DNA from 3 places in the Chromobacterium sp. LK11 genome. Region 2 is predicted to be linked to each of the others. Evidence: predicted binding sites of a transcription regulator. Region 2 holds the regulator's gene; each other region holds the start of a gene.
The links. Region 2 encodes HrcA, which represses chaperone genes, less so after heat shock. Its sites were predicted from a motif close to ATTAGCACTCGNNNNNNNCGAGTGCTAAT; they were not measured.

Region 1 (9,628 bases), on a different contig from region 2:
TCTACCATTGAGCTACACCCGCCTGCAACAACAACCTCGAGCGACTTTCATCGCACACGCCAAGACGCTAAATTCTGGTGGAGGGAGAAGGATTCGAACCTTCGAAGGCAGAGCCGTCAGATTTACAGTCTGATCCCTTTGACCGCTCGGGAATCCCTCCTGAAAGAGACCCGAATATTATAGATAGCCCCGATGGCCGTCAACCGGTTTTTGCATTTTTTTCTAATTATTTTGCCTACCAAAGCAAAGCGCCCCGGCAAGCCCGGGGCGCTTCCAATAAATTCAAAAGCTTAGCGCGTCACGCCTGGCCGGAGATTCGCAAATACTTCTGATGCAAGGCCTCTTGCGTCTCCTCGTGAGACGGATCCAGAGGGATGCAATCGACCGGACAGACCTGCTGGCATTGCGGCTCATCGTAGTGGCCGACGCACTGCGTGCACAGATTGGGATCGATTTGGTAGATTTCCTCGCCTTGGGAAATCGCGTTATTGGGGCACTCCGGCTCACAGACGTCGCAGTTGATGCATTCGTCGGTAATCATCAAAGACATAGTAAATTCCTCAAGTATTCCACAACATGAATTTTGTCACCCGACAGTCGGGCTCGCAAGTTCGCCCCGTTATATATTTATGAGACTGCTGCAGGCAAACCGCTCAGGCCGGCTCCGCCGCCCGGCGCAGCAGACCGTAGTGCACTTGGCCGGCCTTGGCGCGCTTCAGCACCTCCCAACCCGGCAGCTCCTCGGGCCAACGGCGGCTCTCGATATACGCCAGGCCGTCTTCGCTCATCACCGGGGCCAGCAAGGGCAATACCTGAGCCAGCAAATCGGAGTCAAACGGCGGGTCGACGAAGACGACGTCGAAACGCTCGCGGCAGGCCTTCAGATAGGCCAGGGCCTCGAACTGCGCCACATCGATGGCCGCGGCGGACAACAATTGCCGGTTGGCCTTCAAGGATTCGGCCACCGCGCGGGACTTCTCCACCATCACCACGCGCCGCGCTTCGCGCGAAGCCGCTTCGAAGCCCAAAGCCCCGCTGCCGGCAAACAGGTCCAGGCAGGACTTGCCGTACAGTTGCTGGCCCAACCAGTTGAACAAGGTTTCCCGCACACGGTCCGGCGTTGGCCGCAAACCCTGAGCGTCGGGAAACGGCAAAAGCCGGCGTCGATACTCGCCGCCGATGATTCTGACCGTGTTACGCGACTGACTCATAATTCCAAGCTCAAAAAACAAGGGGCTGAGTGTAACCCGATACGCGCCGTCGCGCCTCATTGTCGCGCAAACCGGCCGCCATCTGTCGCTCCTCACGCCACAAGCAGCCGTCTATTCCTTATATATAGATTTCGGCGATGCCGCGGCGTCCGCCTCGCTACGCAGCAACAATTGGGTAAGCATCGCCATTTGAGGATACAATTTAGCCATTTATCGAATTCCGCCGGCCTTAACGCATGTTTAGCTTCTTCAAAAGAAAAACCCAATCCGAGCCCACGCCGCCGACAACCGTCCAGACGGAATCCGCCGCCGACGCCCAACCCGCCACGCTGCCCGCAACCGCCCCCCTCGCCGCCCAGCCTGAGACGCCGGCGCCCGCGCCGCAGCAAGCCGTCCCGGAACCCACGCCTGCCGTCACGGCGCCGTCAGCCGTCGCGCCGCTTGACCCCGCCCCCGCTTCGCTGAAGAAAATGAGCTGGGCCGAGCGCTTGAAGGCCGGCTTGTCGAAAACGCGCGACAAGCTGGGCAAATCGCTGGCGGGGCTGTTCGGCGGCGGCAAGATCGACGAAGACTTGTACGAGGAGCTGGAAACCGTGCTGCTCACCGCCGACATGGGGGTGGACGCCACGCTGCACTTGCTTGGCGACGTGCGCGAGCGCGTTTCTCTGAAAGGGCTGAAGGACGCCTCGGAACTGAAAGACGCGCTGAAAGAATCGCTCAGCGACCTGATCTCGCCGCTGGAGAAACCGCTGGACGTCAGCGGCAAGAAGCCTTTCGTCATCATGATGGCCGGCGTCAACGGCGCCGGCAAGACCACCTCGATTGGCAAGCTGGCCAAGTACTACCAGAGCCAGGGCAAGAGCGTGCTGCTGGCCGCCGGCGACACCTTCCGCGCCGCCGCGCGCGAACAGCTGATGGCCTGGGGCGAGCGCAACAACGTCACCGTGATCGCGCAACAAGGCGGCGACTCCGCCGCCGTCTGCTACGACGCGATCCAGGCCGCGGTCGCCCGCGGCATCGACATCGTGCTGGCCGACACCGCCGGCCGCCTGCCCACTCAGCTGCACCTGATGGAAGAAATCAAGAAGGTAAAGCGGGTCATTCAGAAGGCCTTGCCGGACGCGCCGCATGAAATCATCCTGGTTCTGGACGCCAACATCGGCCAGAACGCCATCAACCAGGTCAAGACCTTTGACGACGCCCTCGGCCTGACCGGGCTGATTCTGAGCAAGCTGGACGGCACGGCCAAGGGCGGAGTGATCGCCGCCATCGCCAAGCAACGCCCCGTTCCGCTGCGCTTTGTCGGCGTGGGCGAAAGCATAGACGACCTGCGGCCGTTCCAGGCCAAGGACTACATCGACGCGCTGTTCGACTGAACGCAGCAGCCATTGCAAGCTCTCACTCTTGCCGTCACCAGCTAACGCGGGAACAGAATAATGATCCAGTTCGACCAGGTCACCAAGCGCTACCCAGGTGGCAATGAAGCCCTGAAAAACCTGTCTTTCAACATCGACACCGGCGAAATGGTCTTTCTCGCCGGCCATTCCGGCGCCGGCAAGTCCACCTTGCTCAAGCTGATCGCCGGCATTGAGCGCGCCACCGCCGGCGGCGTCGTGGTCAATGGCCAGAATCTGTCCAAGCTGCGCTCCAGCCAGATTCCCTATGTGCGTCAGCACATCGGCCTGGTGTTCCAGGACCACAAGATCCTGTTCGACCGCAGCGTGTTCGACAACGTGATGCTGCCGCTGGACATCATAGGCTTCGATCGCCGCGACGCCGCCAAACGCGTGCGCGCCGCGCTGGACAAGGTGGGCCTGCTCGGCAAGGAAAAGAGCATGCCGATCCGCCTGTCCGGCGGCGAGCAGCAGCGCTTGTGCATCGCCCGAGCCGTGGTGCACCGCCCCAGCATCCTGCTTGCGGACGAACCCTCGGCCAACCTGGACCGCGCCTACGCGCTGGACATCATGGAATTGTTCAAATCCTTCCACCAGGTAGGCGTCACCGTGCTGATCTCCGCTCACGATGAAACCCTGATGGAAGACTACGGCCGCCGAATCATTCGCCTGCGGGAAGGACAATTTGCCGCATGAAACATTATCTCTATCTGAACTGGCAAAGCGCCAAACTGGCGCTGATCAAAATCCTGCGTCAGCCATTCGGCAGCTTGCTGACCTTGCTGATGCTGTCGCTGGCGCTGGCCTTGCCGCTCTCGCTTTATCTAGCCGTCAGCAGCGTGCAGGACTGGGTGGGCCGGCTGAGCGCCACGCCGCAGGTCACCCTGTTCATGGAACAGTCGTCGGAAGAAGCGGACCTGGCCGCGGTCACCTCCACGCTGACCCGCCACCCCAAGGTCAAGAGCTACAGCTTCGTCAGCAAGAGCAAGGCGCTGGCCGACATGGAGAAGCGCAACGGCCTGCCCGGCCTGACCGATGGCCTGGACAGCAACCCGCTGCCGGACGCCTTCGTCGTCACGCCGAAGGCGCTGGAGCCGCGCGAACTGGAGATGCTGCAAAAAGAACTCTCCGGCCTGCCCATGGTGGAACAAGCGCAATTCGACGCGGACTGGGCCAAACGCCTGTACGGCATGGTGGAAATGGGCAAGCACCTGACCTGGTTCTTGGCCATCGCCCTGGGCCTGGCGCTGGTGCTGGTGACCAATAACGCGATCCGCATGCAGATCCTGGCGCGGCAGGACGAAATCGAAGTGTCCAAACTGATAGGCGCGCCGGACAGCTTCATCCGCCGCCCCTTCATGTACCACGCGATGTGGCAGGGCATCCTGGCCGGCCTGGCCGCCTGGGCGCTGACCAGTTGGCTGACCTCGGTCGCCAACCCGGCGATCCGCGAATTCGCCCAGTTGTACGGCGAGCGGGTGGAACTGCGCAATCTGAGCCCGATCGAGCTGGCCGTCGCCGTCGCCGTTTCCGCCCTGCTGGCGATGCTGGGCGCCCGCCTCGCCTCGGACCATCATCTGCGCAAGATAGAACCCAAATGAATCGCGGCCGCTTCCCTGTCCATGTAAGCGGCGCAACAACTGTTAATCAGAGCGAACGGCGTCGGCGCACCGGCTGCGCTACTATCGAGACGATAGAAAAAATCATTGACGCTGGAACCTTTCATTGCTAGCACTCTCCATATACGAGTGCTAACATATCACTACCCAAGGAGGTAGTTATACAGATGACCACAACATTTGCCTTGCCCGTCCCGTCCACCAGCGGCAGCCTGGAGCAATACATCCAAGCTGTTAACAGCGTGCCCATGCTGACGCCTGAGCAGGAAAACGAGCTTGCAACGCGCTTTCAGGAGCAAAACGACCTGGAAGCCGCGCGCCAGCTGGTGCTCTCGCACCTGCGCGTGGTGGTGTCGATTTCCCGTGGCTACTCCGGTTACGGTTTGCCGCAAGCCGACTTGATCCAAGAAGGCAATATCGGCCTGATGAAGGCCGTCAAACGCTTCGAGCCTGATCGCGGCGTGCGACTGTTCTCCTTTGCCGTGCACTGGATCAAGGCGGAGATTCACGAATTCATCCTGCGCAACTGGCGCTTGGTGCGCATCGCCACCACCAAGCCTCAGCGCAAACTGTTCTTCAATCTGCGCAGCATGAAGAGCAGCTTCTCCGCGCTGTCGGAAAACGAAGCTCGCCAGATCGCGGCCGATCTGGGCGTCAAGCCGGAAGAAGTCCGCGAGATGGAAACCAGGATGAGCGGCCAGGACGTCGCCTTGCTGGCGGACGACAACGACGACGACGGCTACGCGCCGATCGACTGGCTGGCCGACCATCACAATGAGCCGACCCGCGAGCTGGAACGTCGCGCCTTCGACCACCTGCAAACCGAAGGCCTGCAACATGCATTGGCCGCGCTGGACCCGCGCAGCCGCCGCATCGTTGAAGCGCGCTGGCTGGCCGACGACAGCGGCTCCACCCTGCATGAGCTGGCCGCCGAATTCGGCGTCTCCGCCGAACGCATCCGCCAGATCGAGGCCAAGGCCTTGGGCAAGATGAAGGCAGCGCTGAGCCAGGGCGTGGTGATCGAAGGCTAAACCGCTCCCCGCTCAATAAAAAACCACAGGCTGACGCCTGTGGTTTTTTTATACCCGGAAAACCGGAAGAGGGCAGCCTACTCGCCCATGGTCTGGTACTTTGCCGGCAACTTGGCGTAGGCGTCTCTAGCCACCGCGCGCAAAGGCTCCCATTCCGCCCTATCGTCGTCCAAGGTGCCCAAGAACACGCCGGCGTAAGTCGGGAAAGAGGCCAGCGTCGTCCGCAGCGTCCGCTCCGCCTGAGCCTGCTTGCCGGCCAGCACCTCCAGCTGCGCTCGCTTCAACATCACTTCCGGATAAGGGCGGAACGCGGTCAAGCGGTTCTCCAGCGCCAATTTGCGCTCCAGTTGCTCCGGCCCCACTTTCAAGTAATCGTCCACCGTGTAAAGCGCATGGTAGGCGAACAGAGGCTTGGCGTCGGCGATCTCGATCAGACGCTCCATCCTAACCTCATCGCGTTTGGCGTCGTTGGTCGGCGTGTACAGGCCCACCAGTTCCCAGAACATCGACAGGCTGCTGATCGACAGCCAGCCCACCCAAACCAGCGCCGCGAACAGCGGCAGACGCAGCGGCCAAGCCAACTGCCGATCGCCGCGCGGCGCCATCGCGGCGAAGATCACCAGCATCGCCAGGAAGTAGTAATACCACAGCGGATACTCCAGCATGCTGTGCGTCAGCGTCACCGCCAGGCAGCCCAGGGCCAACACCCCTTCCAGCGTGGCGCGGCGGCCGAAGAACGGCCACAGCACCCAGGCAAAACCGCCGACGATCAGCAAAGTGACCACGCCCCCCATCTCGGCCAGCAATTGCAGGATCAGATTATGGGAGTTGGTGAACAAACCGCTGTTGAAACCGGATGCGGCGAACTGCGGCAGCGGCTGCAAACGCACGCTCTCCGCGGCGAACTGCGACCAGCCCACCCCCGTCAACGGATGCGACAGGAAACTCAGCCAAGCCTTGTGCATTTCGGCGAAACGCCGCGACCCCATATCGTCGCCATTGGCCGCCAAGCGGGCCAGGCCGGAACTGTTTTGCAGGTTTTCGTGCGTCAGCAGGGAAATCAGCTGATTGAACCAAGGCAGGGCGAACTGCATCGCCAACACCACCAGGCAGGACAGCCACATCGCCCACAGCATCCGGCGCGACTCCGCGCTGCCGATGCGCCAATGCCAGAGCGCAGCCAGCCCGGACAAGGCCACCAGATACAACAGAATGGTGCGCGAGCCCGCCCACCCCAGCATCAAAGCCAGGCCGAGCACGAGAATGGCCAGGCCCCAGCGCGGCAGCCGTCCGGCTGCATACAAATACACCCCGGCCACCACCGACCACATCAAATAATGCGCGTATTGATTGCGTTGGCCGATATGACCAAAGATATTGCTGGTGGGGTGAGAGCCATCGTAGAACAAGCCCAGCTCCGCGGCGTAGCCGGTCAACTGAGCCACGCCTATCGCCGCCTGCACCAAACCGCCAACGATCAAGCCCCAGGCCAGCCAAACCGCAAACGGGCGCTCCCCCATCTCCTCGCGCAAAGACACGGCAACCGCCGCGAGCAAGGCCGCGGCCAACCAGGCCAAGGCTGTGGCGTAATTCATCCCGGGGAACAGCGCGTCCACCCAGAACGGCTGCCCAGCCCAAAGCAGGCCCATGCCCAGACACCACCAGGCGCTGCGCGGCATGCAGCGGAACAATGATCCGCTCGGCAACAAGAAGACAGCCGCCGCCAGCAGCAGCCAGACCACATTGATTTCGCCAAACCACTGCGGCAGCGGCACATAGTGGATGCGAGAGGCGAAAGGCAGGATGGCGATGAGGCACAGGGCCAGCATCGCCAGGAATGTGGAAAATCTTTGAGCGCTCATATTACGGCTGTCGTTTGCTAGATAGAGGACGCAGGATACCGCAAGCGCGCGCTCAAACAAACCGCACTCTGGCGGTCAAAACAGTGTTTTTCGCGTCACAGGCGCGGCCACGGTCATCACTGCGGCCTGTTGCGCCGCTTGGCTATACGCAGGGTACTTGGCATAGGCTTGGGCCGCAGTCAGGGCAACCTCCCTCAAAGGGGCAACATGAGGTTCAGGAACTCTTGCCAGCATTTCAGAAAACTCTTTGACATGATCAGGATAACTGGCAATCGCAATCTTGAGCGACTGTAAGCCTTCACTTTCCCGTCCGCTGAGTGATTGAAAAACACTTAGTTTTATCAATACATTAGGGTAGGGACGATAGCTGGCCAGCGAATTAAAATGAGCCAACTTCAAGTCCAGTTGTTCACGACTCGGCAACATATAATTGCCAATTACGAGATCAACCTCTCTTGCGAAAAAAGGATTTTTGCCTGCCGAAGACAATTGTTGCAAGCGTGATATATTTTCTTTTACATCTATAACTGGAAAATTATTCCTAACAATCACAAAAAATGAAAACAAACCAACAACAAAATACAAAATAAATCCAAGCCCAAAAACACAAGAGAAGACCTTAAGGAACACAGGCCGAAACAAAAACACCCTCCCTCCACCATTGTCTATTAGCGCACAGATTGATACAAACATAATCAAAAATGGCATATACCACAATGGATACTCAAACATACTATGAGTCAACAACACCATAAATACACCGAACAACCAAAAATATTCCGCCTTCCTTTTCGCGCGCCACAAAAATAATGCAATGCAAAAAACAATACCGAGTGCAACAGGTAATGCACCAACCAGTCCAGATTCTGCCAAAATTTGAAAAAATAAATTATGACTATGAGTAAATAACCAGCTTTCTGAAAATTTTGGCAAGCCCGCAGTCAGTTCCATCTTTGTGGCCTCCGCGGCAAATCCACCCCAACCAAGCCCAAACCAAGGGTACTGAGAAAAAATTAACCATGCCTTGGTCCATTCAATACGTCTTTTGACAGCAAGACCTCCATCTGATATGCGTTCCGCCCCGCTCACCACATCAATCGGCAATCCAAGATAATTTAAAAAAACAACAATATCACGACTCCAAAATTGAAATACCGCAATCAACAACACTGAAACCGATACAGCTACCGCTAACCGGCCCAGCTCTTTCTCTCTTCCTCCTTTCCTAAACCAATACCAAACTAACACAACAGTCAATAATGCATAGACTAAAGGCAAACGAGCTCCAGACCAAGACTGCGCAAGCAAAATCGGAAGCAAACACAGCAAAGCAAACCCTACCCTAAGCTTTTCAACCGCATACAAATAACAAATCGAAAGCACGCCCCAAAATAGAAAATTAGCATACTGATTGCGCTGAGCCACATTCCCTACCACCACATTGGAATTTGGATCATATACAATAAATCCGTGAAAAAGGTAAGCCAATTTAAATGCCTGCAACAGCCCCATCAAAGACTGCAACAACGAAAAAACAGTAACCACACATGCAAAAACGAATACCAAATCATTGATATCAGATGAGTCAAGGCAATTTCTAAGCAAAATAGAAAACAGAGCCAACCCAATAAATAGTAGCGCTAGGTAACCATAGAAATTAGAGTGCAAAGCAGAAAAAGCAAGAACGAGCAAAACTAGCTCAAGCCATGACACAGATACCTTATCAATACTCAATAGACACAAACTACACATAGCAGCACCAAGAAGTGCGAGTGCAGAAGCATCCGAAAACCAATCTGGAAGTGGCGCATAACGAAGCCAACTTAAAAATGGAGCTGAAACTGAAAAAGAAATCAAAAAATAGACGAATATCTTTATATTTTTACTCATAATAAAAAGGGTGCCTTTCGGCACCCCATTTCAATTTAAATTAAACATCAGTTGCCCGAACGGCAGTTTGCAGGCAACCATTGAGATTTAACGCCATTTGAAGATGCTGCAGCGCAAATCCAAATAATGGCACCACCAGATGCCGATGGCGTCAAAGTCAATTTGTTATTGGTAGAGTCCACAAGCGTAGTACTGTAAGTTACGGTGAGAACCCCACTCGTGCCAACAGAAAGATCTGTCACCGAGTTACCAGAAATACTGGTTTGCAGTCCGGCAGAAGCATTGCTTGTTGGAAATGAGCCATTTGAAGCATAGTACTCTGCCACTGCAGTTTTGGCTGCCGAAGCCAAGCTTAGCCCCTCTGACACTCTAGCCCGTTTGGTATAGTCCTGATAAGCGGGAATAGCAATCGCGGCGAGAATACCAATAATAGCCACCACTATCATCAGTTCGATAAGAGTAAAACCTTGTTGAGATTTTTGCATTGCAAGCTCCATTTAATGGCAAGACGAAGGCACATATTGAGCATAAGCCGCATCGGTAGAGCACGACCACGCAACAGTACCACCACTAGCTACAGGGGTAAAGACCACAGTCAAACCAGAGACCACACTGCTATTA
Region 2 (9,628 bases):
CGTCGTTGAACGCGGCGGCGATCAGGTCTTCCAGCATTTCCTTGTCTTCCTTGGCGTCGTCCAGCAGGCTGTCGTCCAGGCTGATGCGCTTGACGTCGTGGGAGCAGGTCATCACCACCTTGACCATGCCGGCGCCGGATTGGCCTTCCACTTCCACCTTGGCCAGTTCTTCCTGCGCCTTCTTCATATTGTCCTGCATTTGCTGGGCCTGCTTCATCAGGCCGGCGATGCCACCTTTGCCAAACATAATCGTTTCACTCCTTCACGGGTTGAATGGTTTCGATGAGCAGCGTCGCGTCGAATTCGCGCACCATTTGCTGCACCACCGGATCGTTTTTCATATTCTCGCGCGCGATGTCCAACTGCTCCTGCCTATGGCGGGCGTCTTTCATCGCCGGCGTTTCCAGGCCCAGCTCTTCCACCGTCACCGCCAGTTCCACCGGCCGGCCGAAGCGCTCGCGCAAGGCGAGCTTGAGCTTGTCCTGATAATCGCGGCTGGTCATGTGGCGGAAGCTCTCCGGCACCGCCAGCGCCAGGCGGTCCTGGTCCCAGTCCTTCAATACCGCATTATGGGCCAGCATGCGCGCCGCGCCCAGCTTGACGCCCAGTTCGGTCACCAGCGCCTGCCAATCCCCGTCGAATCGATAATCGGCCGGCTCTTCCGGCGGCGCCTGCAAATAGGACGGCATTTCCTCGTCCGCCGCCGCGCCCTGATCCCAGGGCACGTCGTCGGGGCTGACGTCGCCGTCGTCCGCAGCGTCTTCCTCCTCGGGCTCAGGCTCGGGCGGCGGCGCGGCCTGACGGACCGGCGCGGGCGGCCTGGCCGCGACTGGCACGGGGGCTGGCGCGGCAGGCTCGGGTTCGGGTTCCGCCGCCGGGGCGCTGTCCTGCGCAGGCGGCGGCGCCGGCTGGCGCGCGGCCGGCGAACTCAGGCCGGCGGCCTGCAAGGCGCGCGCGGCCGGCGAAACGCCTCCGGACGCGGCCGGGGCTGGCTGAGCCTGCGGCGGCAGCGGACGCGTCGGCGCGCCGGCGGCCGGGCGCGCCGGCGCGGCCTCGGCCCGGGCGTTGGCCGGATGGAAGGCCAGCATGCGCAGCAGGGTCATATTGAAGCCGGCGTGCTCGTCCGGCGCCAGCGCCAGGTCTTTGCGGCCGTGGATGGCGATCTGGTAATACAGCTGCACGTCCTGCGGCGCGATGGCGTCCGCCAGCGCCTGCAGCGCGTCGCGCTCCGGCTCGTCCTGGGCGACCGCCTGCGGCACGGTCTGCAGCAGCGCCAGCTGCTGCAACAAGACCGCCAGTTCGCTCAGCGCTCCTTCGAAACTGACGCCGCGTTCGGCCAGGCCGTCGGCTTCGGCCATCAGCTGCGGGCCGTCGCCGGCCGCCAGCGCCTGCAGCAGAGCGAACAGGTAGCGGCGGTCCACCGCGCCCAGCATCGCGCGCACGCCGTCTTCCTTGACCTCACCCAGGCCATAGGCGATGGCCTGGTCCAGCAGCGACTGCGCGTCGCGCATCGAGCCGGAAGCGGCGCGGCCCAGCAAGGCCAGCGCCGGCGCCTCGTAGGCGATGCCCTCCACGTCCAGCATGTGGGCCAGGTGGCCGGCCACCTGCTGCGGCGTCATATTGCGCAGCGAGAACTGCAGGCAGCGGCTCAACACCGTGACCGGCACTTTCTGCGGGTCGGTGGTGGCCAGGATGAATTTGACGTGGGCCGGCGGCTCCTCCAGCGTCTTCAGCATCGCGTTGAAGGCGCTCTTGGACAGCATGTGCACTTCGTCGATGATGTAGACCTTGAAGCGGCCGGACGTCGGCGCGTACTGGGCGTTTTCCAGCACTTCGCGGATATTGTCGATGCCGGTGTTGGACGCGGCGTCGATCTCCAGCAGATCGACGAAGCGGCCGGTGTCGATCTGGCGACAGGCCGAACATTCGCCGCAAGGCTCGGCGGTGGTGCCGGTTTCGCAGTTCAGGCTCTTGGCCAGAATCCGGGCGATGGTGGTCTTGCCCACCCCGCGCGTCCCCGTCAGCAGATAAGCGTGGTGCAGACGCTGTTCTTTGAGGGCGTTGGTCAAGGCGCGCACCACGTGCTCCTGGCCGACCAGATCGGCAAAGCGCTTGGGACGCCACTTACGGGCAAGGACTTGATAGCTCATGGGGGCGGATTTTAATGGCAATTGCCGCGCGTGGCGACAGGTTTCGCGCCGCCGCGGCGGGCGGCGCGCGGCGTCACGGCTGGGTTGCGGCCTGGCCCGCCAGATAGCGCTGGCGCAGCTGATCCGCGATTTCCTGCACCGCCTTGGCGTACAGCGTGCTGCGGTTGTAGCGGGTGATCACGAAGAAGTTGTTGAGGCCCAGCCAGTATTCGGTCACGCCCGGCGCCGTTTCCAGCGGCACCAGCACCGCCGGCACGTCGTCGGCCACCGGAGCCTGCGGCGTCACGCCCATTTTCTTCAACTCGCCCACGGTGTAGTGCAGATTGAATTTGTCGGCGATCAGCTGATCGATCTGCGGCCCCGGCTGCACGCTGGCCGGCAGGATCACGTCGTCGCCGTGGCGCCAGCCGTGGCGCTGGAAGTAATTGGCCACGCTGCCGATCGCGTCGTCCGGATCGCTCCAGATGTCGCGGTGGCCGCTGCCGTCGAAATCCACCGCCCATTTGCGGAAGCTGGACGGCATGAATTGCGGCCAGCCCATCGCGCCGGCGTAAGAGCCTTTCAGCGTCAGCGGGTCCTTGCCCTCCTCCTTGGCCAGCAGCAGGAATTCGGTCAGCTCCTTGCGGAAGAATTCCGCCCGTCGCGGGTAATCGAAGCCTATGGTGGACAAGGCGTCCACCAGGCGGAAGCTGCCGGTGTTGCGGCCGTAATGCGACTCCACGCCCAGAATGGCGACGACGAGCTCGGGCGCCACGCCGTACTGCTGCTCGGCGCGCGCCAGCGCGGCCGCGTTGGCGCGCCAGAACGTCACGCCGTCGGCGATGGTCTTTTCCCCCACCGTGGAATTGCGGAACTGATACCAAGGCCGCGAGGTGGACGGCTTGTCCAGGATCTTGATGATGTTGGGCTTGAGTTCGACATTGGCGAACACCGCCTCCAGCTCCGGGCGATTGAACTGGCCGCCGGCTACCTGCTCGTCGATATAGCGCTGCACGTCCGGACGCGCCAGGAAGGCGGCGTCGGCCTGGGCAAGCTGGAAGGAGAACAGGGCCGCCAACGGGGCCAGTTTAAGCAAAGATTTCATGGGCTGGTTTCTGATTGGATTTTTGACTTTGCCGCGCTCCCCTAAAGAACGCGGCGCGAAAACACGACCACGGACCCCGCAAGCTCGCGGCCAAACGCTAAGCGCGGAACGACAAGGCGCTGGACACTAGCCGCGCGGTGATGTCGACGATAGGTATCACCCGCTCGTAAGCCATCCGGGTGGGCCCCACCACGCCCAGCGCGCCGACCACCTGGCCGTTGATCCGATAAGGCGCGGTCACCACCGAGCATTCGTCCAGCGTCACCACTCCGGACTCCTCGCCGATGAAAATGTTCACGCCCTGGGCTTCGCGCCCCTGGTTCAGCAGCTTCAGCAATTCGGTCTTGCGTTCGAAGACATTGAACAGCCGGCGCAGCCGCGACAAGTCCTCGGACAGGTCGCTCACCTCCAGCAGCCGGCTGCCGCCGGCCACCACCACCGCCGCGCTGCTGGCCGCCATCGAGCTCTGCCCCAGGCGGATCGCCGCCGACATCAGCTCGGCGATGTCGCCCTGCAACTGGCGCAACTCGTCCGCCACCCGGCTGGCGATGCTGTCCAGGCCCTGGCCGGCGTAATGCTGGTTGATGAAATTGCCGGCTTCTATCAGTTCCGACGGGGTGTAGTCGCGCTCCGTAGTCAGCAAGTGGTTCTGCACGTCGCCGTCCAGCGTCACCAGAATCATCAGCACCCGTCGCTCGGACAGGCGCAGGAATTCGATCTGGCGGAAGGCGATGTCGGAACGCTGCGGCGTGACGATCACGCCGGCGAAATGGGTCAGTTCGGACAGCAGCGAGGACGCGGACTGGGCGATGCGCTGCGGGCTGTCCGGCTGCAGGTTCAGCTCCAGCTCGTGCAGCGCCGCCTCTTCCAGCGGCCGGATGGTCAGCAGGCGATCGACGAACATGCGGTAGCCGCGCGCGGTGGGCACCCGGCCGGCCGAGGTGTGCGGCGCCGCGATCAGCCCCATCGCCTCCAGTTCCGCCAGCACATTGCGGATGGACGCGGACGACAGCTCGACGCCGGGCAGCATCGACAGGGTCTTGGACCCCACCGGCTGGCCGTCGACGATATAGCGTTCGATCAGGACCTTGAGCAGGTGTTGCGCGCGTTCGTTCATCATGATGGCTTCATTGTACACAGGGTGGACACTTGTAAAAGTGGTCGCAATCACAACTTTTTCAAGCGAGATCGCGCTTTCCCGTCCCGAAGGACGGTATCGCCGGCAAGCGGCCCTGCCGTTGGCCAAGGCTTTATGAGATAATCGACGCCATCTTTTCGGCTATCGGCGCAGCAAACGCAAGCGCGGCGGGCCTTCCCCGCCCGCGCCCCGCAAACCCCTGTCCGGCATCGGGTTTTTCCGCCAACAGGACGCTTGCCGCCGCTGGCCGACCATTCATTTCGTTTAGCGCCCCACACTGGAGACAGCATGGCATCCGAAGACAAGAGCAAAGCGTTGGCCGCGGCCCTTGCCCAGATTGAAAAGCAATTTGGCAAGGGTTCGATCATGCGCATGAGCGACAACCAGATCAACGAAAACCTGCAGGTGGTCTCCACCGGCTCGCTGAGTCTGGACTTGGCGCTTGGCGTCGGCGGCCTGCCGCGCGGCCGCGTCGTGGAAATCTACGGCCCGGAGTCGTCCGGTAAAACCACCCTGTGTCTGCAAGCGGTGGCCGAGATGCAGAAATTGGGCGGCACCTGCGCCTACATCGACGCGGAAAACGCGCTGGACCCGCAATATGCGCAAAAGCTGGGCGTCAAGGTCGACGACCTGCTGATCTCGCAGCCGGACACCGGCGAACAGGCGCTGGAAATCTGCGACATGCTGGTGCGCTCCAGCGGCGTCGATCTGATCGTGATCGACTCGGTGGCCGCGCTGGTGCCGAAGGCGGAAATCGAAGGCGAGATGGGCGACAGCCACGTCGGCCTGCAAGCCCGCCTGATGAGCCAGGCGCTGCGCAAGCTGACCGGCAACATCAAGCGCACCAACACCCTGGTGATCTTCATCAACCAGATCCGCATGAAGATCGGCGTGATGTTCGGCAACCCGGAAACCACCACCGGCGGCAACGCGCTGAAGTTCTACGCCTCCGTGCGCCTGGACATCCGCCGCACCGGCGGCATCAAGAAGGGCGAGGAAGTGATCGGCAACGACACCCGCGTCAAAGTGGTGAAGAACAAGGTGTCGCCGCCGTTCCGCCAGGCCGATTTCGAAATCCTGTACGGCGAGGGCATCTCCCGCCAGGGCGAAATCATCGAGCTGGGCGTCAAGCACGGCTTCATCGACAAGTCCGGCGCCTGGTACGCCTACAACGGCCAGAAGATCGGCCAGGGCAAGGACAACACCCGCGAGTGGCTGAAGTCCAACCCGGAAATCGCCGCCGAAGTGGAACGCAAGATCCGCGACGCGGTGGGCATCAAAGTGGAAATCACCGAAGGCCAGCCGGACGAAGAGTTCGCGGACGACGCGCTCGACGCCTGATTTCCCGAATGGAAAAAAGCCTGAGGGCGCGAGCCGTCGACCTCCTGTCCCGCCGCGAATACACGCGGCGGGAGCTGGAGCGGCGGCTCGCTCCGTTTGCGGAAAGCCCGGAACAATTGAGCGCCCTGCTGGACGATCTGGCCGAACACAGCTGGCAGTCCGATCAGCGCTTCGCCCAGCAGTTCGCCGACAGCAAGGGCCAGCGCTACGGCAGCCGCCGGCTGCAACAGGAAATGCGCCAGCGCGGCGTGGACGCCGAGCTGATCCGCGACGCCTTGCAAGGCCGCGACGACCTGGCCGCCGCCCAGGCGCAATGGCGGAAGAAGTTCGGCCGCATGCCGGACACGCCGCAGGAGCGCGCGCGCCAGATCCGCTTTCTGGCCGGACGCGGCTTCCCGATGTCCGTCATCGCCAAGGTGCTCAGCGGCGCCGACGACGACGACTTTCCCGCCGACGAGGACTGAGCATGCAAACGCGCAGCATCGCCACCCAGATCGACATAGACGCCGAACCGGCCGCGGTCTGGCGCGTGCTGTGCGACTGGGCCGCCTATCCGGCGTGGAACCCCTTCATCGTCGGCCTGCACGGCCGCCAGCAGATAGGCGCCCGGCTGGTGGTCAGCATCCATCCGCCCGGCCGGCCGCGGCTGACCTTCCGCCCGCGGCTGGAGGTCTTGCAAACGGCGGACGAGCTGGCGTGGCTGGGGCGAGCGCTGCTGCCCGGCCTGCTGGACGGCCGCCACAGTTTCCGTCTGGAAGCGCTGGAAAACGGCGGCACCCGGCTGCATCACGGCGAAACTTTCAGCGGCTTCTTGCTGCCGCTGTTCGGTCAGGCCTTGCTGGCCGACGCCCGCAAGGGTTTCGAATTGATGAACCAGGCGCTCAAGCGTCGCGCCGAAACCCTTGCCAGCGCCGGCGCGGCTTGACACAATCAGCTGTCCGCGCCGCTCTGGGTTCAAGCCCCCAAAGCGGCCCAGAATTCGCAATCTTACGAAATCAAACATGAAAACCTCTGAAATTCGCCAGAAATTCCTGGATTTCTTTGCCGGCAAAAACCATCAGGTGGTGCCCTCCAGCAGCCTGATCCCCGGCAACGACCCCACGCTGATGTTCACCGTCGCCGGCATGGTGCAGTTCAAGGACGTGTTCCTGGGCTTTGAAAAGCGCGACTACACCCGCGCCACCACCAGCCAGAAATGTCTGCGCGCCGGCGGCAAGCACAACGACCTGGAAAACGTCGGCTACACCGCGCGCCACCACACCTTCTTCGAAATGCTGGGCAACTTCAGCTTCGGCGACTACTTCAAGCAAGACGCCATCACCTTCGCCTGGGAATTCCTAACCGGCGAACAGTGGCTGAACCTGCCCAAGGACAAGCTGCTGGTCACCGTCTACGCCTCCGACGACGAGGCCTACGACATCTGGCACAAGAGCGTGGGCCTGCCGGCCGACAAGATCATCCGCATCGGCGACAACAAGGGCGCGCCGTACGCGTCCGACAACTTCTGGACCATGGGCGACACCGGCCCCTGCGGCCCCTGCACCGAGATCTTCTACGACCACGGCCCGAGCGTGGCCGGCGGCCCTCCGGGCAGCCCGGACGAAGACGGCGACCGCTTCATGGAAATCTGGAACAACGTGTTCATGCAGTTCAACCGCGACGAGTCCGGCACCCTGCATCCGCTGCCCAAGCCGTCGGTAGACACCGGCATGGGCCTGGAACGCCTGTCCACCGTGCTGCAGCACGTCAAGTCCAACTACGAGACCGACGCGCTGGCCTGCCTGGTGCGCGCCGCCGCGCGCGAAACCGGCATTGGCTACAGCCAGGACGTGCCGTCGCTGAAAGTGATCGCCGACCACATCCGCGCCTGTTGCTTCATGGTCGCCGACGGCATCCTGCCGTCCAACGAAGGCCGCGGCTACGTGCTGCGCCGCATCGCCCGCCGCGCCATCCGCCACGGCTACAAGCTGGGGCAGAAAGGCCTGTTCTTCCACAAGATCGTCGCCGATCTGGTGGCCGAGATGGGCGACGCCTATCCGGAACTGCGCGAGAAGCAGGCGCATATCGAAGACGCGCTGCGCGCCGAGGAAATCAAGTTCGCCGAGACGCTGGAAATCGGCATGGGCCTGGTCGACTCCGCCTTGGAAGGCGGCAAGACCGCGCTTGACGGCGACACCATCTTCAAGCTGTACGACACCTTCGGCTTCCCGGTGGACCTGACCGCCGACATCTGCCGCGAACGCGACATCCACGCCGATCTGGAAGGCTTCGAGCGCGCGATGGAGGCCCAGCGCGAGCGCGGCCGCGCCGGCTCCAGCTTCAAGATGACCGGCAAGGTCAGCTACAGCGGCGCCGACACCTGCTTCCACGGCTATGATTCCGCCAGCACCGACGCCAGGGTATTGGCGCTGTTCAAGGGCACCGAAGCCGTCGCCGCGCTGGAAGCCGGCGAAGAAGGCATCGTGGTGCTGGACGACACCCCGTTCTACGCCGAAGGCGGCGGCCAGGTCGGCGACGTCGGCGAGATTTCGCTGCAAGGCGGCATCGGCGCGCTGTTCGACGTCAACGACACCCAGAAGATCCAGGCCGCGGTGTTCGGCCACAAGGGCAAGCTGGCCCGCGGCCGCCTGGCCGTCGGCGACAGCGTGACCGCCACCATAGACCTGCACGCGCGCGCCGCCAGCGCCCGCAACCACTCCGCCACCCACCTCCTGCACGCGGCGCTGCGCCACGTGCTGGGCGACCATGTCGCGCAGAAGGGCTCGCTGGTGAATCCGGAGCGCACCCGCTTCGACTTCGCCCACGGCGAACCGGTCAGCGCCGAGCAGATCGCCGAGCTGGAGCGCGTGGTCAACCGCGTGATCAGCCACAACCTGCCGGTCAAGGCCGAAGTGATGAGCATGGAAGCCGCGCAGAAATCCGGCGCGATGATGTTGTTCGGCGAAAAATACGGCGATGAAGTGCGCGTGCTGACCATGGGCGACTTCTCCGCCGAACTGTGCGGCGGCACCCACGTGCAGCGCACCGGCGACATCGGCCTGTTCAAGATCGTCGCGGAAAGCGGCGTCGCCGCCGGCGTGCGCCGCGTCGAAGCCGTCACCGGCGAAGGCGCCATCGCTTACATCCAGGCGCAGGACGCCTTGCTGAAAGAAGCCGCCGGCGCGCTGAAAGCGCAGACGCTGGACGAAGTGGCCGCCAAGATCGGCAGCCTGCAGGACAACGTCAAGACGCTGGAAAAAGAGCTGGCCAAGCTCAAGGGCCAGCTGGCCGCCTCCGCCGGCGACAGCCTGTCCGACAGCGCCGCCGACGTCAACGGCGTCAAGGTGCTGGCGGTGGAACTGCCGGGCGCTGACAACACCGCGCTGCGCGAAACCCTGGACAAGCTGAAAGACAAGCTGGGTTCCGCCGCCATCGTGCTGGCCGCCAAGGGCGACGGCAAGGTGGCGCTGGTGGCCGGCGTCACCGCCGACCTGACCGCCAAGCTCAAGGCCGGCGAATTGGTCAACTTCGTCGCCCAGCAGGTGGGCGGCAAGGGCGGCGGCCGTCCGGACATGGCCCAGGCCGGCGGCACTCAGCCGGAAAACCTGGCGGCGGCCTTGGCCGGCGTGCAGGCCTGGGTGGCCGGCAAGCTCTAAGAGCCTGTTCATAGTCGCTGCGCTTCGGCGATACGGCGTTGAACAGGCTCTAAGAACCTGTTCAAAGTCTGCTGCGCTTCAGCGATACGGCGTTGAAAACAAGCTCAAAATGCTCATGTACCACTTGTACATTCCGCTTTTTCGCTTGTTTTCGCCTTGTCTCGCCCTTGCTCGCGAGACTTTGAACAGGCTCTAAGCCACACGCCTCACTCCGACAAAAGACCGCGCGTTTGCGCGGTCTTTTTTTTGTCCGCCTTTTGCCAAACCGGCCTGATTGCGC
Region 3 (9,628 bases), on a different contig from region 2:
GATTTTGATGAGGTGCAGGTGCTACGTTTAAAAGCGCCACGTACGAAAGATGTTGGTTATGTCCGACGTACGTTGGGGGAGCTCTTCATGCCCTTTTCGATGTTATTACAGCTTCGAAAAAGCCCACTAGCTAATGAAGGGTGGGAGGGGGTTGTGTGGTATGCGCCATCTATTTTTCATGCTCCTTTGGCGAGAGCACTTAAAAATGCTAGTGGTTGTAAAGGCTACTTAATCATTCGTGATATCTTTCCTGATTGGGCGGTTGATATGGGGCTGATGAAGCGGGGATTGCCTTATCTGTTTTTTGATATGGTGGCACGCTATCAGTATTCTGTAGCTGATATTATTGGTGTTCAGACCCCTGGTAATCGAAATTACTTTGATTGTTGGCAACAGCAGCCTGGTCGTCAATTGGAAATTCTACAGAACTGGCTTGATACTCCTGCTGCAGCACCATGTTCGATACAAGTCAACGAAACCTATTTGAAAGGGCGCAAGATTTTTGTCTATGCTGGAAACATGGGGGTGGCCCAAGGCATGGATATTTTGCTTGATTTGGCTGATAAACTGTATCGTAGATCAGATGTTGGTTTTTTATTTGTTGGCCGCGGTAGTGAGGTGAGTAGGCTAAGAGCTGCAGCTCAAAAACGGCAGCTTGATAATGTTATGTTTTTTGAAGAAATTCATCCTGATGAAATTCCTGGGCTTTATGCTCAGTGTAGTGCGGGTATTGTTGTTTTGGACCCTCGTCATAAGTCTCATAATATTCCTGGGAAATTTTTAACTTACATGCAAAGTGGCTTGCCTGTATTGGCAAGTGTTAATCGAGGTAATGACCTTGCCCAATTGATCCGTGATGAGCGGGTCGGGCAAGTCTGTGAAAGTAACCGAGTTGATGAGCTACTATTTCTTGCGGAGGAGTTGCTGACTCAGCTTGAAGGTAATACTGCAGCCTTTTCGGTGCGTTGTAAGGGTCTTTTTGAGCGTGAATTTTCTGTAAAAAAAGCCGTGGGGCAGATTGTGGCCGCGCTATCTTCTTGATTTCTTGCTGATAGTGTGTTGTAGGAATGTTTTGTATGGGTCTGATTTTTAATGTGAATTTACGAGCAAAGAGTTTTAACATGATTAGACCTGGTGGGAGTGGTGTATATGTAGTAGATTGCGGTGATAAAATATTGGATTTCAATGTATCCCTCGAATTTTAAAGCATCCTTGTAACTCTTTGCTTGGGGTTTTATCTTCGATAATCTTATGCTTTACCTTTGTTGGAAAACATCGAAGGGTGTATATAAATGCTGGTAATTCTATTGGCGGCTACATTTTTCTCCTTGCTTGTTGGAATGTGTTTGATTCATTTTGCACATTTGCACGAACATTTTTCGGCTGATTACGAACTGAGCGGAGTGCAAAAGTTTCATGCTCAGCCTGTGCCACGTATTGGAGGGGTGCCGATTGCTGCTGGGTTAGTGGCGGGAAGTTGTATGTTGGCGTGGCTATTAAAGGATGCTTCAGTTTTGATGCTCTTGGCGGTGGCACTTCCTGCTTTTGCCGCAGGGATTTTTGAAGATGTCACAAAAAAAGTGGGGCCATTGCCTAGGTTGCTGGCAACCTTTCTTGCGGCCGCGCTAGGGTATTATATTCTTGGTGCAAGTTTACAGCGCTTGGATATTCCCTTGCTTGATGGTTTTTTAGTACGTTTTTGGATTTTTTCATTGCTTTTAACGATAGTTGCCGTGGGAGGGGTCGCCCACGCAGTGAATATTATTGATGGGTACAATGGGTTGTCTGGCGTTGTGTCAATCTTCATTTTCCTTGCTATGGCGTATGTGGCATTTAAAGTGCAGGATACTATGCTGGTTGGCATCTGTTTTGCTATGGTCGGCGCTATCGCTGGGTTTTTGTTTTGGAACTTTCCCCGGGGGTTGATGTTTGCAGGGGATGGCGGTGCTTATTTGGTTGGTTTTATGATCGCAGAAGTCGCTGTATTATTGGTTGCACGCCACTCTCAAGTCTCTCCTTGGTTTCCATTACTGTGTGTGATTTACCCAGTATTTGAAACCTTATTTTCAATCTATAGGCGTAAGTTTTTGCAAGGCCGAAGAATCGGTTACCCTGATGCGCTGCATTTACATCAATTGATCTATATGCGGTTGGTGCGGTGGATGGTAGGCTCCAAGGATGTAAGTCATAAAACTATGCGTAATAGTTTGACTTCTCCTTATTTATGGGCACTGTCTTCTGTGTCTGTGGTGCCAGCTATGTTGTTTTGGAATAATACTGTTGTATTGATTGGCTTCGTGTTGGCATTTATGTTTACTTATGTGAGGCTATATCGAATGATTATTCGTTTCCGCACCCCGGGCTGGTTGTTGCTGCGGAAGTCGGTCCGTCATTGATGATTTATGCCTTTATTAATATTTGTCGTTTTGAATGCAGGGGTTGGCGGGAGACAAGTCTTGTCTGGGATTTTATTTGCAGTGGGCATACTCTGAAAGTATGGTGCATACTGACTGTAAGCCATTTTCCACATATAGTTGAGAAAGGGCTGTTGCAGAAAGCTCGTAATAAATATGAAACAGCGTTGCTTCAGTGAGGAACAGCCAATCGTCTTCCTCTTGTAAGCTAAACTCTGCATGGAGGGGCGATCTGTGCTCGGCGTGACCGACTCTTGACGAACCAATGCTGTGCTATCTAAGAGAACTTGCTATGTCGCTGACCACCACAAGCGACAGTTTGACTCGTGTATTTAACTTGCTGAAATCGAGTCACACGTCATCTTTCCTGCTTTCACTGTTGGGGCCATCAGCTTGGGCTTCGCCTCATCTGACCGCGGTTTTCGACTGAGGCGATTTTGCTGTTTGGGTTTTGTGTGGAGCATTCCTGAAGGGCTACGCTTTCGACTGCTGAGTGCTTGGTGTGTGTGTGGCTGTGTGTCACGTTTAGGCGTCGATCTAGCTAAGCAGGCCAGGATGCTGAAATTTGACATGGCAGGCTCTTGAAAACCCTCTCTCTCGTCCCTATCATTAGCACTCGCAGCAGGTGAGTGCTAACGCCCGCCTCAACTCAACAGGTTTCAACTCTCAACAGCCACTGTAATAGGAGAGATCCATGGCAATTCGTCCTTTGCACGACCGTGTTGTTATCAAACGCCTCGAGGCTGAAGAAAAGACCGCTTCCGGCATCGTTCTGCCGGGCGCCGCCGCCGAGAAGCCGGACATGGGCCAGGTGTTGGCCATCGGCAACGGCAAGATCCTGGACAACGGCGAGCGTCGCTCGCTGGAGCTGAAAGTTGGCGACAAGGTCATCTTCGGCAAGTACTCCGGTCAGACCGTCAAGGTTGACGGCGATGAAGTCCTCGTGATGCGCGAGGAAGATGTAATGGGCATCGTTGAGTAATCCGACCCGCATCTGAACTTCCCTACACAGAATTCTGGAGATTTAAAGAATGGCTGCTAAAGACGTAAAGTTTGGTGATTCCGCTCGCGCCAAGATGGTAACCGGCGTCAACATTCTGGCTGATGCCGTTAAAGTGACTCTGGGCCCGAAAGGCCGCAACGTGGTGCTGGACCGCTCCTTCGGCGCGCCGACCATCACCAAGGACGGCGTATCCGTTGCCAAGGAAATCGAACTGAAAGACAAGTTCGAGAACATGGGCGCGCAGATGGTGAAAGAAGTCGCTTCCAAGACTTCCGACGTGGCCGGCGACGGCACCACCACCGCTACCGTGCTGGCCCAAGCCATCGTGCTGGAAGGCATGAAGTACGTTGCCGCCGGCATGAACCCGATGGATCTGAAGCGCGGCATCGACAAGGCCGTTGCCTCGCTGGTGGGTGAAATCGCCAAGATCGCCAAGCCGTGCGCTACTACCAAGGAAATCGCTCAGGTTGGCTCCATCTCCGCCAACTCCGATTCCGACATCGGCGACATCATCGCCAATGCGATGGAAAAAGTGGGCAAGGAAGGCGTGATCACCGTTGAAGACGGCAAGAGCCTGAACAACGAGCTGGACGTGGTTGAAGGCATGCAGTTCGATCGCGGCTACCTGTCCCCGTACTTCATCAACAACCAGGACAAGCAGATTGCCGCTCTGGACAATCCCTTCATCCTGCTGTTCGACAAGAAGATCTCCAATATCCGCGACCTGCTGCCGGTTCTGGAGCAAGTGGCCAAGTCCGGCCGCCCGCTGCTGATCATCGCCGAAGACGTGGAAGGCGAAGCGCTGGCGACTCTGGTGGTCAACACCATCCGAGGCATCCTGAAAGTGGTTGCCGTTAAAGCCCCGGGCTTTGGCGATCGTCGCAAAGCCATGCTGCAGGATATCGCCTTCCTGACCGGCGGCACCGTGATTGCCGAAGAAGTGGGCCTGACCCTGGAAAAAGCCTCGCTGGAAATGCTAGGTCAAGCCAAGCGCGTTGAAGTGGGCAAGGAAAACACCACCATCATCGACGGCGCCGGCCAAGCTGCCGAGATCCAGTCCCGCGTGGGCGAGATCCGCAAGCAGATGGAAGAAGCCACTTCCGATTACGACCGCGAGAAACTGCAAGAGCGCGTGGCCAAGCTGGCCGGCGGCGTTGCGGTGATCAAGGTTGGCGCTGCCACCGAAGTGGAAATGAAAGAGAAGAAGGCCCGCGTTGAAGACGCGCTGCACGCTACTCGCGCCGCTGTGGAAGAAGGCGTTGTGGCCGGCGGCGGCGTTGCTCTGCTGCGCGCCCGCTCCACTCTGGACAGCCTGAAAACCGACAACGCCGACCAGGACGCCGGCGTTAAGATCGTACTGAAGGCCATCGAAGCGCCGCTGCGCCAGATCGTCAAGAACGCCGGCGAAGAGCCGTCGGTCGTGGTGAACAAGGTGCTGGAAGGCAAGGGCAACTTCGGTTACAACGCGGCTAGCGGCGAGTACGGCGATATGCTGGAAATGGGCGTGTTGGATCCGGCCAAGGTAACCCGCTCCGCTCTGCAGCACGCTGCTTCGGTAGCTGGCCTGATGCTGACCACCGACTGCATGATCGCTGAACTGCCGGAAGACAAGCCGGCGGCCGGCATGCCGGATATGGGCGGCATGGGCGGCATGGGCGGCATGATGTAAGTCGACGCCTCCTAGGCTTTGAAAAAACCCCGCTACGGCGGGGTTTTTCTTTTGCGGGCTTAAAATGCGTAGGCTTCTGGCAAAATAAGGCCGGGGCATATATTAAGTTAAGGAGTGCGTGATGGAATTGAAGGCGTTGTTGGGCAGTCTGGACGAGATTTTGGAGCCGTGGCGCTACAAGGACTACGCGCCCAACGGCCTGCAGGTGGAGGGCGGGCCGGCGGTGCGCAAGTTGGTGACCGGGGTGACGGCCTCCCAGGCGCTGATTGAGGCGGCGGCGTCGCGCGGAGCGGACGCCGTGCTGGTGCACCATGGTTATTTCTGGAAGGGCGAAGACGCCCGGATTTGCGGCATGAAGCGCAAGCGGGTCAAAACTTTGCTGGAGCATGATTTGAGCTTGCTGGCTTACCACCTGCCGCTGGATGCGCATCCGGAGCTGGGCAATAACGCGATGCTGGGCAAGGTGCTGGATTTGGAGGCGCAGGGGCAGGGCGGCGAGCAGGGCTTGCTGTGGCACGGGGCGTGGCGGCATGGCGGTTCCGCCGGGGATTTCTGCGGGCATGTTTCTGCCCGGCTGGGGCGCGAGGCTTTGTTGCTGGGCAGGGTGGACAAGCCGGTTTCGCGCGTTGCCTGGTGCACTGGCGGCGCGCAGAGTTTTTTCGCCGAGGCCATTGATCTGGGGGTGGACGCCTTCATCACCGGCGAAGCCTCCGAGCAAAATCATCATATGGCAATGGAGTGTGATGTGGCTTTCATCGCGGCGGGGCATCACGCCACGGAGCGTTTTGGCATCAAGGCTTTGGGCGAGCGTCTGGCTCAGCTTCATGGCATAAGTGTTGAATTTGTGGACATTTCCAACCCGGTTTAGGCGGCTTGGCAGGGCTTCGGCCAATTTATTTGCATAGAAGCTTCAAGTCCCTACTCGGAATCGGGTAAAATCAGGCAGTTTTGGGCTCGGTTTCCACGTTTGAGGATGACTGTAATGAGTGAACAACAAGTCGATGCGGGGCGCCGTCGCTTTCTGACGGTTGCAACCAGCGCTGTTGGTGGTGTGGCGGCGGCCGGAGTGGCGACGCCGTTTCTGATGAGTTTCTTCCCGTCCGAGAGGGCGAAGGCCGCCGGCGCTCCCGTCGAGGTGGATATCGGCAAGATCGAGCCGGGCCAGAAGATCAACGTCGAGTGGCGCGGCAAGCCGGTATGGGTGCTGAACCGCACGCCGGAGCAGTTGAAAAACCTGCCGAAGCTGGACGATAAGCTGGTTGATCCCAAGTCCGAAATGGATCAGCAGCCGACGTACTGCCAGAACGAGCACCGCTCGATCAAGCCCGAGCTGCTGATCGCCGTCGGCATCTGCACGCATTTGGGCTGTTCGCCGACCCACCGTCCGGATATCGCGCCCGCCGATCTGGGCCCGGACTGGCTGGGTGGCTTCTACTGCCCCTGTCATGGTTCCAAGTTCGATTTGGCCGCGCGCGTTTACAAGGGCGTGCCGGCGCCGAAGAACTTGGAAATTCCGCCGCACAAATATCTGTCCGACACCCGCCTGCTGATTGGCGAAGACAAATAAGCTGAGGGGGCTACATGACTAAAGGACAAAAGCTGCTCAACTGGGTGGACGAACGTTTTCCGCTATCGTCGATGCTCAAGGAGCACGTCACCGAGTATTACGCGCCGAAGAACTTCAACTTCTGGTACTTCTTCGGTTCGCTGGCCATGCTGGTTCTGGTGATCCAGATCGTCACCGGCATCTTCCTGACCATGAACTACAAGCCGGACGGCACCTTGAATGGCGCCGGCATCCCGGTCGCCTTCGCCTCGGTCGAATACATCATGCGCGATGTGGCCGGCGGCTGGATCATCCGCTACATGCACTCCACCGGCGCCTCGATGTTCTTCGTGGTGGTGTATCTGCACATGTTCCGCGGCCTGATCTACGGCTCCTACAAGCAGCCGCGCGAGCTGGTTTGGGTGTTCGGCACGCTGATCTTCCTGTGTCTGATGGCCGAGGCCTTCATGGGCTATCTGCTGCCTTGGGGCCAGATGTCGTTCTGGGGCGCGCAGGTGATCGTCAACCTGTTCGGCTCCATCCCGGTGATCGGTCCGGACCTGTCGGTGTGGATTCGCGGCGACTACGTGGTGTCTGACGCCACGCTGAACCGCTTCTTCGCGCTGCATGTGATCGCGGTGCCGCTGGTGCTGCTGGCGCTGGTGGTCGCCCACCTGATCGCCTTGCACGAAGTGGGTTCCAACAACCCGGACGGCGTTGAGATCAAGAAGCTGAAGGACGACAAGGGCATTCCGCTGGACGGCATCCCCTTCCACCCGTACTACACCGTCAAGGACGTGCTGGGCGTGGTGGTGTTCCTGATCGTGTTCTCCGCCATCGTCTTCTTCATGCCGGAAATGGGCGGTTACTTCCTTGAGAAGCCCAACTTCGACCAGGCCGACCCGCTGAAGACCCCGCCGCATATCGCGCCGGTATGGTATTTCACCCCGTTCTACGCCATCTTGCGCGCCATTCCGTCTTTCCTGGGCACCCAGGTTTGGGGCGTGATCGCGATGGGCGCGGCGGTGGTGCTGATCGCCTTCCTGCCGTGGCTGGACCGCTCGCCGGTGAAGTCCATCCGCTATCGCGGTCCCAAGTTCAAGTTCATGCTGGTCCTGTTCATCGTGTCCTTCATCGGTCTTGGCATTCTGGGCGCCCTGCCGTCCACCAATGCCCGCACCGTGATCGCGCAGGTGCTTTCGTTCATCTACTTCGTCTTCTTCCTGGGCATGCCGTTCTACACCAAGAACGATGTGGGCAGCATTCCGGTGCCGACGCGGGTGACCGATACCAACGCCAAGCGCCAAATCCGGTTTGCGGTGCTGGTGGTGGTGACCGTGGTGGCCGCCGCCGTATTCGCCATGAACGTGTAATAGGGGAGAGGACTCATGAAAAGCAAAATCCGTCACCTGATCGCGGCCATGGCGCTGGCGCTGCCGTTCAGCGCTACGGCCCTGGCGGCCAGCGAGGGACCCGCGCTGCCCAAGGCGCCAATCAATATCCAAGATACGGAAAGCCTGCAACGCGGCGCGCAGATCTTCACCAACTACTGCCTGTCCTGCCACTCGGCCAGCGCGATGCGCTACAACCGCCTGACCGATATCGGCCTGACCGAAGAGCAGATCAAGGCGAACCTGCTGCCGGAAGGCGCCAAAATCGGCGATCAGATGAATATCGCGATGAACAAGAAGGACGCGCAAGCCTGGTTTGGCGCCACGCCGCCGGATTTGTCGCTGATCGCGCGTTCTCGCGGCGCCGACTATCTGTACGGCTATCTGCGCGGCTTCTACCGCGACCCGAGCCGGCCTACCGGCTGGAACAACGCGGTGTTCGACAAGGTGGGCATGCCGCACATCTTCTGGGAATGGCAGGGTGAGCAGGTGCTGAAAACCGCGAAGAACGCGGAAGGCCATGAAGAGCACAAGCTGGAGCTGATCAAGGCCGGCACCCTGACCAAACTGGAGAACGGCAAGGCCAACACCGTGGAGTTTGACAAGCGCATGGCTGACTTGACCAACTTCCTGGTCTACGTCGGCGAACCGGCTCAGGTGAAGCGTCAGCAGATCGGTTATGTCGTCTTGATGTTCCTGTCGCTGTTGCTGTTGCCGTTGGCCTACTTCCTGAAGAAAGAGTACTGGCGCGACGTGCATTAAGCCCGATTGCGGCTTTTGAAAAAGGCGGAGAAATCCGCCTTTTTTATTTTGAATCATTGACTTACGATGCGGTGCTGGAAATGGGGTGGGGGAAAGTGCTAGAATGCCCAGCTGAATCAACCCATTGTTAGTTAAGGATTTCCTCCTGCCATGATGACTCTTTACTCCGGAATTACCTGCCCGTTCAGCCAGCGTTGCCGCATCGTGCTTTTTGAAAAGGGAATGGATTTCGAAATCATTGATGTGGACATCCATAACAAGCCGGAAGACCTGGCGGTGATGAACCCCTACAATGAGGTGCCGGTATTGGTCGAGCGCGATTTGATCCTGCACGAATCCAATATCATCAACGAGTACATCGACGAGCGCTTCCCGCACCCGCAGCTGATGCCGGCGGACCCGGTGATGCGCGCGCGCGCCCGCCTGTTCCTCTATCGTTTTGAAAACGAGCTGTTCATCCACGTCAAGGCGCTGGAAGCCGGCGCCACCGGCAAGGAAGCGAACAAGGCGCGCGAAGCCATTCGCGACGGCCTGACCACGATCGCCCCGATTTTCGCCAAGCAGAAGTTCATGCTGGGCGACGACTTCTCCATGATCGACGTGGCGATTGCGCCGTTGATGTGGCGCCTGGAGCATTACAACATCGATCTGGGCAAGAACTCCGCGCCTATCCTGAAGTACGCCGAGCGTATCTTCCAGCGCCAGTCCTTCATCGATTCGCTGACGCCGTCCGAAAAGGCCATGCGCAAATAAGGATTGCCAATGAGCTCCAGCACCAAGCCCTACATGATCCGAGCGCTGCACGAGTGGTGCGGCGACAACGGCTTCACGCCCTATGTGGTG

Region 1: a site for HrcA is predicted at 4,333-4,361, ahead of rpoH (RNA polymerase sigma factor RpoH). Genes of this name have one in related genera too.
Region 3: a site for HrcA is predicted at 3,023-3,051, ahead of groES (co-chaperone GroES). Genes of this name have one in related genera too.

The regions. Positions count from the first base shown of each region.
Region 1 covers NZ_LDUR01000012.1:412-10,039, forward strand. The annotation lists tRNA gene VK98_RS07600 (tRNA-Gly) at 1-22, opposite strand, end outside; tRNA gene VK98_RS07605 (tRNA-Tyr) at 76-160, opposite strand; gene VK98_RS07610 (YfhL family 4Fe-4S dicluster ferredoxin) at 299-550, opposite strand; gene rsmD (16S rRNA (guanine(966)-N(2))-methyltransferase RsmD) at 654-1,211, opposite strand; gene ftsY (signal recognition particle-docking protein FtsY) at 1,448-2,587, shown strand; gene ftsE (cell division ATP-binding protein FtsE) at 2,648-3,301, shown strand; gene ftsX (permease-like cell division protein FtsX) at 3,298-4,206, shown strand; gene rpoH (RNA polymerase sigma factor RpoH) at 4,392-5,255, shown strand; gene VK98_RS07640 (PglL family O-oligosaccharyltransferase) at 5,333-7,117, opposite strand; gene VK98_RS23255 (PglL family O-oligosaccharyltransferase) at 7,193-9,031, opposite strand; gene VK98_RS23260 (pilin) at 9,055-9,492, opposite strand; gene VK98_RS23265 (pilin) at 9,505-9,628, opposite strand, start outside.
Region 2 covers NZ_LDUR01000003.1:83,512-93,139, forward strand. The annotation lists gene VK98_RS01760 (YbaB/EbfC family nucleoid-associated protein) at 1-247, opposite strand, end outside; gene dnaX (DNA polymerase III subunit gamma/tau) at 255-2,150, opposite strand; gene mltB (lytic murein transglycosylase B) at 2,224-3,234, opposite strand; gene hrcA (heat-inducible transcriptional repressor HrcA) at 3,332-4,354, opposite strand; gene recA (recombinase RecA) at 4,661-5,713, shown strand; gene recX (recombination regulator RecX) at 5,722-6,177, shown strand; gene VK98_RS01790 (SRPBCC domain-containing protein) at 6,180-6,638, shown strand; gene alaS (alanine--tRNA ligase) at 6,715-9,348, shown strand.
Region 3 covers NZ_LDUR01000016.1:180,443-190,070, forward strand. The annotation lists gene VK98_RS11505 (glycosyltransferase family 4 protein) at 1-1,041, shown strand, start outside; gene VK98_RS11510 (glycosyltransferase) at 1,293-2,396, shown strand; gene groES (co-chaperone GroES) at 3,109-3,396, shown strand; gene groL (chaperonin GroEL) at 3,446-5,086, shown strand; gene VK98_RS11525 (Nif3-like dinuclear metal center hexameric protein) at 5,208-5,954, shown strand; gene petA (ubiquinol-cytochrome c reductase iron-sulfur subunit) at 6,069-6,653, shown strand; gene VK98_RS11535 (cytochrome bc complex cytochrome b subunit) at 6,668-8,005, shown strand; gene VK98_RS11540 (cytochrome c1) at 8,021-8,785, shown strand; gene VK98_RS11545 (glutathione S-transferase N-terminal domain-containing protein) at 8,936-9,538, shown strand; gene VK98_RS11550 (ClpXP protease specificity-enhancing factor) at 9,548-9,628, shown strand, end outside.